One region of the Arthrobacter sp. P4_F10 genome, then DNA from elsewhere that is predicted to be linked to it. Evidence: riboswitches for the same ligand, from Rfam matches in the RefSeq annotation. Region 1 holds a riboswitch; the other holds the start of a gene.
The links. Region 1 has a riboswitch for cyclic di-AMP ahead of AC1DR1_RS09615 (aggregation-promoting factor C-terminal-like domain-containing protein). Riboswitches for the same ligand answer to the same signal wherever they lie in the genome.

Region 1 (4,204 bases):
GGTATGCCAAGGTGGAGGCCACCCCGATGCTGCCGAAGCGGACCAGCTGCCCGAAGAGGCTTCCGCCGGGGCTTTGTTCCTGGGCCCGCGAGGAGGCCGGCAGCGGTCCGCGGGCCAGGGCGGCGCGCAGCTCGGGCACCGGGATCCGGCCCGAGAGCAGGTCCCGGCTCAACCGTGCCATGCCGCGCAAGTCAGCGAGGGCAGTCTGGACGATGTCCACGCTGGAATCAGGGTCGTCGGTCCAGTCCACCGGGACTTCGTGGACGCGCAGGCCGCACTTTTCTGCCAGGACCAACAGCTCGGTGTCGAAGAACCAGGCGTTGTCCAGTGTGTGGGGGAGCAGTTGCCGGGCCACGTCCGCCCGGATCGCCTTGAAACCGCACTGCGCGTCGCTGAAGTGGGCGCCCATAAGGGACTGCAGCAGGAAGTTGTAGCTGCGCGAGATGAATTCGCGCTTGGGTCCACGGACCACACGCGAGTTGCGGGTCAGGCGCGTCCCGATCGCCAGGTCGGAGTGCCCCGAAATGAGCGGCGCAAGGAGCGGGCCGAGGGCGGCCAGATCAGTGGAAAGATCCACGTCCATGTACGCCAGGACCGGCGACGGCGAGGCAAGCCACACCTTGCGAAGCGCGTTACCGCGGCCCTTTTCGGCCATATGGACCACCTTCACTTCGCGCAGCTCGCGGGCTACGCGTTCCGCCGCCTTGAGCGTTCCGTCGGTGCTGGCGTTGTCCGCCACCGTGATCCGGAAGGAGTGCGGGAAGGCGCCGAGAAGGTACGCGTGGAGCCGGCGCAGGCATGCTTCGAGATCCCGTTCCTCGTTGAAGACCGGAATGGTGACGTCCAGCAGGGGGGTGCTGGCACGCGTGTCAATGGCTGAGCGCCGGCCGCCCGGGCCGGTAAGCGCCCCGGCGGACGTGCCCGGGCCAAGCGCTTCGGCCAGGGCAGGCCCCGGCCGTGCGGCCGGGCTGGCCGGCGTCGCCGTGGAGCGGAGCAGGGTTCCTGTGGCCTGGTCTGTGAATGTCATGGCTCAACTTTCCCGGCGGCCCATATGAGGGCTTTAGGGTCAAGCTGTGCGGGGGCTGTGGAAGTCCGGCTGGTCCGCCCCCGACACACAAGAAGGCCCCGGATCCATGTGGATCCGGGGCCTTCTGTGGAGGCCGGTTAGCGCCGGTTTAGTACCAGTTGTGTGCGTAGTGGAAGTTCAGGGCGCCGCAGGGGGAGCCGTAGCGTTCCTTGACGTAGTTCAGGCCCCAGTTGATCTGGGTCCGGTAGTTGGTCATGTAATCGGCGCCGGCGCTCGCCATCTTCGTGGCCGGCAGGGACTGGACCACGCCGTAGGCGCCGCTGCTGGGGTTGGTGGCAGTCGTCTTCCAGTCCGATTCCTTGGTCCAGAGCTTATGCAGGCACTGCATCTGGCCCGGTGCCCAGCCATAGCTGCCCAGCTGGGCCGCGGCGTAGGCCTGGGCCCCGGCGGGGTCGTCGACTGCGACCGGCGCAGCTGCGGGAGCCGGGGCAGCTGCCGGGGCCGGTGCGGGAGCGGGGGCCGGGGCGGGAACCGCAGCGGCTGCAGGAGCCGGTGCAGGAGCGGGGGCTGAGGGAGCCGGCACGGGAGCAGCGGGTGCTTGGATCAGCGCTTCGACGGCCTTAACCTGCGAGATCTGGGGTGCCACGTTTTTTTCCACTGGAGCGGTCGGCCCAGCCACCTGGGCCCGCTCGAAGTTGAGCTTGGCCAGCGGGTCGGCGGTGGTGGCTGTTTGGCTGCTTCCAACGTTCGTGCCCTGGCTCCCCGGCTCTGCCGCCTGGCTGGCAGCGCCGCCCCCCACCAGCATGGCGCAGGCGGCGGCGATGACGGCGGCGCGGCGGCCGGTGATGCCGAGGCCGGTGGCCAGCCTGGACAGGGCGGATGCCTGCGTGGCCGGTTCGGCGCGGTGGCGCGACTTGGTGGAACGGGAATGGGAATCGCCGTCAGGGCGCGTTTGTACTTGGAATTCAGTCATGGTGGCCTCTCAACGCCGGCGGAGTTAGCTGTCGGGTTCGGATGAGGTCATCCGGCCGCACGGAAACTCACGTGTCGGCTTCACCCCGAGGGCGCATGAAAGCAGAATGCCCGGGAACTCTGGGTCCCCCGCCTCTGCCTGGTCCAGCGGAATCCGGGAAGCGGCAGAGTTTGGCGTCCGTCCGGATATGCGGCACCAATGGCGGCGCACCCCAAAGACGCTACAGGACCCGGCCGCTTAAGTCACATTTTGGTAACAGGAGTCACAACTGCGGGGTGTCGGCTTGCGCCGGAGTCGCCGGTCGTTCGGGTGGGGGCCTGTGGGTGGCTACGCCGACGGCGGCGCCGCGGGCAGCCGCACGGCGAACTCCGTGCGGCCAGGCCGGGACGTGACCTCGACTGTTCCTCCGTGGGCCTCCACGATCGAATGGACAATGGACAAGCCCAACCCGCTCGTGCCCTCCGAGGTCGGCGCGGCAGTCGCCGTTCCCTGACCATGGCTGCCTCCGGCTGCCATGCCAAAGGCACTAGAAGCGGCACTAGAAGCGGCACTAGAAGCAGCACCGGAAGCAGCGCCGGATGCCGAGCGCACGGCGCCCCCGGACCGGGCCCCCGCCGTCGCGACGGCTGAGTTAGCTGCGGCGCTGGCTGCGGCGCTGGCTGCGGCGCTGGTCGCGGGATTGGTGCGCGCCGCGTCGGCACGTGCGAAGCGGGCGAAGACCCGGCCGACGAATTCGGGGGCGATGCCGCGGCCATTGTCCGTCACAGTGACCATGGCGCTGCCGTCAGCCGAACGCATGACGCCCGTAACCACCTTGGTTCCGGGGTCCGTGTGCTTGCGTGCATTGGACAGGAGGTTGGCGAGGACCTGGTGAAGCTGGGTCGCGTCACCGCGCACCACCACGGGTTCCTCCGGAAGCTCCAGCTGCCAGATGCGGTCCGGGGCCATGACTTTCTCATCGCTCACCGTCTCGATGGCCAACTGGGTGAGGTCGACGTCGGAGATCTTGAGCGGCTGTCCCTCGTCCAGGCGTGCCAGCAGCAGCAAGTCCTCCACCAAGGTGGTCATCCGCTCGGACTGGCTTTGCACGCGCGCGAGGGATCTCTGGCCGTCGGGAGTGAAGTGCTCGGTCATCCGCATCAGCTCCGTGTAGCCGCGAATGGCCGTCAGCGGGGTTCGGAGTTCGTGCGAGGCATCGGCGACGAACTGCCGAACCTTCATCTCGCTCTCCTGCCGCGCCTCGAGGGCATTGGAGACGTTGTCCAGCATCTGGTTCAGCGCGTAGCCCACGCTGCCTACTTCGGTTCCGCGGTGGGCGGCGGACGCCGGGACGCGCACCCCGAGCGCCACCTCGCCGGCGTCCAGCGGGAGGCGGGAAACTTGGGTGGCCACCTCGGAGAGCTGCTCCAACGGCTTCATGGTGCGGCGGATGAGCACAGTCCCGGCAAGGCCGATCAGAACTATTCCGCCAAGCGACACAATAGTGATGGTCCAGACAAGGGAGGTCAGGGTGCTCTGTTTATCGGCAAGGGGAAGCCCGGTGACAATGGTGTCGCCATATGGGGTCTGCGTGGCAACGAGACGGTAGGCGCCGGATGACAGCGAGCGATCAACGGGGAGACCGTCGGTGCGTAGTCCCAGGAGGATCTGGTCGTCCTCCGATGACAGCGAGGCGCGGGTGGCGTCGGTGGCCAGGAAGCCTGCACTGCTGACGTTGCCGTTCTCAATCCGGGCGATGAGGGTGCCGACCCTTTGTCCCCGCGCGTCTAAGGGATCCGGCCTGCCATTGGGGTTGCCGGCAGGGGGCCGGCTGAACTCACTCGAGCGGTGCGAAGCCTGGCCGAGCTGGTCATCGAGCTGCCGGGTCAGGAACAAGTCCATGGAGGCGTAGCTGAACAGTCCCACAGCGCCGCAGATAGCCACGAGCAGCGCCATGGCGACGAGAACCAGCCGGGTGCGCAAATGCCACGTGGAGGGGTTGCGCCAGTCGCGCCCGGGGACGCGTGTCACACCGGAAAGTGAAGGCACGGATCAGTCCGCCGGTTTCAGGACGTAGCCGGCGCCGCGCACCGTGTGGATCATGGGAGCGTGGTTGGCGTCGACCTTCTTGCGCAGGTAGGAAATGTACAGTTCCACGATGTTCGCCTGGCCGCCGAAGTCATAGTCCCAGACGCGGTCCAGGATCTGGGCCTTGCTGATGACCC
Region 2 (4,204 bases), on a different contig from region 1:
GCCTGGGACGTCATGGTGATCGACCGCGGGCTGCCTGTCATGGACGGTATCGCCCTCATCGCGGCTTTACGGTCGAAAGGCATTGCCACGCCCATCCTGATCCTGACCGCGCTGGGCGATGCCGACGAAAAGATCAGGGGTCTGGACGCCGGAGCCAACGATTACGTGACCAAGCCGTTCGACGCCGGCGAACTGGCGGCACGCCTGCGCGCACTGACGCGCACCTTCCCTTCCCCGGCCCCGGCGCCGGTGGCGATCGGGGACTGGGAACTGGATCCGACGCAGCGTTCCGTCCGGTCCGTCTACGGGCACACGGTGTCGCTGACCGCGAAAGAAGGCCAATTGCTCGCAGCCCTGGCCGCGGAACCCGGCCGTGTCTTCACCCGGGACGAACTCCTCGCGGCGTACTTCCACGCCTCGGACCAGCCCGGCGTGATCGATACCTATGTTCATCACCTGCGCCGGAAGATCTCCAAGGCCGTCATCCGCACGGTGCACGGCCTCGGTTACCAGATCGGCGATGCCCATGAGTAACGGCGGGACCGCAGGAAATCCGGACCACTCCATTCTGCGCAAGGCCTCGCTCAAGGTCGCGCTGCGGATCAGCGCCGCGTGCGCGGTCATGGTTCTCGGGCTGCTCGCTGCCACGGCGCTGTACCTCATGAATCAACTCGCCCATCCAGAAGTGCCGGGCTCGGCGGCGGCCGGGACGGCCTACGCGTACCTGGACTCCAAAGATGTCCTCGAAGCCATGGTCATCGCCGGGGTGGCGGGAATCTTGCTGGCCGGCATCGTCGGGTGGCTCAGCGCGCGCAGCGCCATCCGTCCCCTCGGTGATGCCTTGGCCAGGCAGCGGCGCTTCGTCCAGGACGCGAGCCACGAACTGCGCACGCCCTTGACCATCCTGGACACCAGGATCCAGCTTGCCCAGCGCAATACCGTGCCCGGCTCCAGGCAAGGCCACGACCTGGCCCGGATCCGGGAGGACGCAGCAACGCTGACCGGGATTGTCAACGAACTGCTCCTCGCGGCAACAGCGGAAGTCCCGGACCGCTCCGCACCGCCTGCCGACCTTGCCGACACCGCCGCCAGCGTCGCCGGGAGCCTCCAGCTGGTGGCAGAGCAGCGCAAGGTGGCCGTGGACTTCGTAGCCGATGCCCGGCCGCTGGCCCGGATCGAGAATAACGCGCTGCGCCGTGCCGTGCTTGCCCTGGCGGACAACGCCCTCGCCCACACGCCCCCGGGCGGCCGGGTGTCCATCACGACCTCGATCGAGCAGAACCGCGCCGTGATCACGGTGGCGGACACGGGGACCGGAATCACCGGCGTCGATCAGACCCGGATCTTTGACCGCTTCGTACGGACCGCCAGCACAGGCAGTGCACACGGACAGCGAAGCTTTGGCATCGGTCTGGCCTTGGTCAGGGAGATCGCCGTCGCTGCGGGCGGCGCCGTTGAGGTGGCCGCGACAGGTGCCGAGGGGACGGTCATGAAGTTGACGCTTCCACTGGCCGGGCGGGGGAATCCCTGAGAACTATATGTACAGGAAAGACCGGCGATCGATTGCCCCCAAGGGAATCGATCACCGGTCTTTCCGGACTTTCCGGCCCGGAAGAGGCAGCGCGGCTTAGGCGCGGACGAAGGTGACGCCGCCGGTCGCCGTGAGCCATGACAGCGGGTGGACCATCGTCTGGTTCTTTCCGTTCATGCCGCCACTGACCACCTGGCCGTTGCCGGCGTAGATGGCAACGTGGCCGGACTGGACCACCATGTCGCCGGGCTGCGGGGTGCCCACAACGGTTCCGAGGCCAAGGAACGCCCGGGGACCAATGTTGCCAACCGGCTTGCCTGCCGCGCCAAGGGCCTTTTCGACCATGGCGGTGCAGTCCTGGGTGATGCCCACCTGGCTGTAAGCGGCCGAGAGCATGATGGCGTTGCGTCCGCCGGCAGCGGGCGCCGCGGCCGGCGCGGCCGCCGGAGCGGCCTGCACCTGCACGGTTGCCTTCGGTGCTGCTGCAGGCGCAGCGGCGGGAGCCGGCGCCGCGGCAACGGGCTGTTCGATGACCGGCGCTGCGACGGTAGCTACCGCGGGGCGGTCAAAGCTGATCTTGACGCTTGAGTCGGCGTTCACGGGGGCGCTGACCAGTCCCGTGACGTCCACGTTGGACGCCGGAGCGGAGTCCCGCTGAGCAGGTGCTGCGGCTGCGTTGGCTGCCATTCCGCTGGTGAGGACCAGGCCGGATGCGGCGGCGAGGACGGCCGTATGGCGCACAAAAGTACTGATTGAAGACATGAATGTAGCCTCTCCCAATGCCTGCGAGGTGAGCTGTCGGATTCGGATGGGAGGCACCCGGCCGCACTCCCGGGCCCGTCGTTGCGGGCACTGTGCGGCTTCACCCCAAGGCCTGCGAAATCAGCAGGCCAAAAGTGGTTTCCCCGTCTCTGCCGGTCGTTGATGCGAGTTACCCCCGGGCCGCGGCAGAGTTAGGCAATCGGCTGGGGAGCGCCCGTATCGGAGACAACAGGCACTCATCCACCGTAACGCGATCCGCATGCAAAAGTCACATTCAGGTAACGGCGGCCACAGAACGGTCCGGCAATTGCCCATGGGGCGGCGCCGCATCCGAACGTAGGATGATGCCATCAGCACACGCCGAAGCGGAGGCCCGAAATGAACAGCCACTGTGTCGCCATCTGCCAGTTGAGCAATCAGCCACAGGAGGATTTCGACGTCAACACCGAGCTGCTGATCCTGGACGGCCGGGACGTCCACGTGACCACCTGGGACGCGGAACCGCGCGACGGAGGTTTCGACGAGCACGTCCTGAATGACCGGGTGGACGCACTTGGGTACATGGTTGTCAATGACTGGGCGTTCCTGGACGGGAAAGCCTACGCCGTGGTGGAGCGGCGGTCGGGCCCTGGGCCCGCCCGCAGCGGCGAGCCGTGACATTCCTGTCCCTGGCGCTGATCGCCGTCGTCGCCCTGGCCGGACCCCTGCTGGCGCTGCCGGCGCGCTGGCGGTTGCCGGTGATGCTGGGCGAACTGTTGGCCGGCATCGCGATCGGACGCTCAGGCCTGGCCCTGGTTGATCCTGCGGACCCGACGTTTATCCTGCTGGCCAACATCGGGTTCGCGCTGATGATGTTTGTGGCCGGAACCCATGTTCCCGTGAGGGATCCGCAGATCCGCTCCGCCCTCGGCAATGGCTCCCGCCGGGCTATTGCGGCCGCGGCGGCAGCGGTGGCGGTCGGAACCGGGATCGGTCTGCTCTTCGGGACTGGACATGCTCCCCTCTACGCAGTGCTGCTGGCGTCCTCGTCGGCCGCCCTGGTCCTTCCGATCATCGATTCGCTGCGCCTCGGCGGACCCGATGTCGTCGCCATGACCGCGCAGGTGGCCATCGCCGACATAGCCTGCATTGTGGCGTTGCCGCTCCTCGTGGATCCGCCCAACGCAGGCCGCGCGGCGCTGGGCGTGCTTACGGTGACCGGCTGCGCGGTGGTGCTCTATTTCGTCTTGCGCTGGCTGGAGCGCAGGGGAATCCGCGCTCGCGTGCACCAACTCTCGGAAAGCCGCAAGTTTGCCCTGGAGCTGAGGAGCCAGCTGGCCGTTCTCTTCGCCCTGGCCGCAGTCGCGACATGGAGCAATGTGTCCGTGATGTTGGCAGGCTTTTCCTTCGGCCTGGTGGTGGCCGCCGTCGGCGAACCGCGGCGGCTGGCCCGGCAACTGTTCGCCCTCAGCGACGGTTTCCTTAGTCCGGTGTTCTTCGTCTGGCTGGGTGCATCGCTGACGCTCAAGGACCTGGCCGGACATCCGGAGATGATTGCCCTCGGCGTGGTCCTGGGAGTAGGGACCCTGCTGACGCACGCCGGCCTGGCGTTCCTGGGTCTCCCGCTGCCCCTCGGGGTGTTGTCGGCGGCCCAACTTGGCGTGCCGGTTGCGGCGGCGAGCATCGGCACACAGCTTCAGGTCCTGCTCCCGGGCGAGGCAGCGGCCCTGCTGGCCGGCGCTCTAGTCACCATAGCCGCGAGCGCCGTCGCCGGGTCACGGGCGGCGAGGGCTTTCGCGCTGCCTGCAAATGCCGACGGCAGATCCGGCGATGCCGGCAGCGCCGTCGGACAGGGCGATCCGGGCGGTCCCGGAGATCCGAAAGTCTGAAAGTCCGCAGCTCTGAACGCGGGCCGGGCCCGCGGGGAACGGT

Region 2: it holds a riboswitch for cyclic di-AMP, as region 1 does, so the genes downstream of both, AC1DR1_RS12775 (hypothetical protein) here and AC1DR1_RS09615 (aggregation-promoting factor C-terminal-like domain-containing protein) in region 1, are expected to answer to the same signal.

The regions. Positions count from the first base shown of each region.
Region 1 covers NZ_JBFUJJ010000006.1:139,204-143,407, forward strand. Annotated here, with positions in the region: gene AC1DR1_RS09610 (bifunctional glycosyltransferase family 2/GtrA family protein) at 1-1,027, opposite strand, end outside; gene AC1DR1_RS09615 (aggregation-promoting factor C-terminal-like domain-containing protein) at 1,176-2,000, opposite strand; cyclic di-AMP (ydaO/yuaA leader) riboswitch at 2,000-2,159, opposite strand; gene AC1DR1_RS09620 (sensor histidine kinase) at 2,328-4,028, opposite strand; gene AC1DR1_RS09625 (response regulator transcription factor) at 4,032-4,204, opposite strand, start outside.
Region 2 covers NZ_JBFUJJ010000010.1:58,046-62,249, reverse strand. Annotated here, with positions in the region: gene AC1DR1_RS12785 (response regulator transcription factor) at 1-534, shown strand, start outside; gene AC1DR1_RS12780 (sensor histidine kinase) at 527-1,531, shown strand; gene AC1DR1_RS12775 (hypothetical protein) at 1,628-2,293, opposite strand; cyclic di-AMP (ydaO/yuaA leader) riboswitch at 2,298-2,501, opposite strand; gene AC1DR1_RS12770 (hypothetical protein) at 2,672-2,950, shown strand; gene AC1DR1_RS12765 (cation:proton antiporter) at 2,947-4,161, shown strand.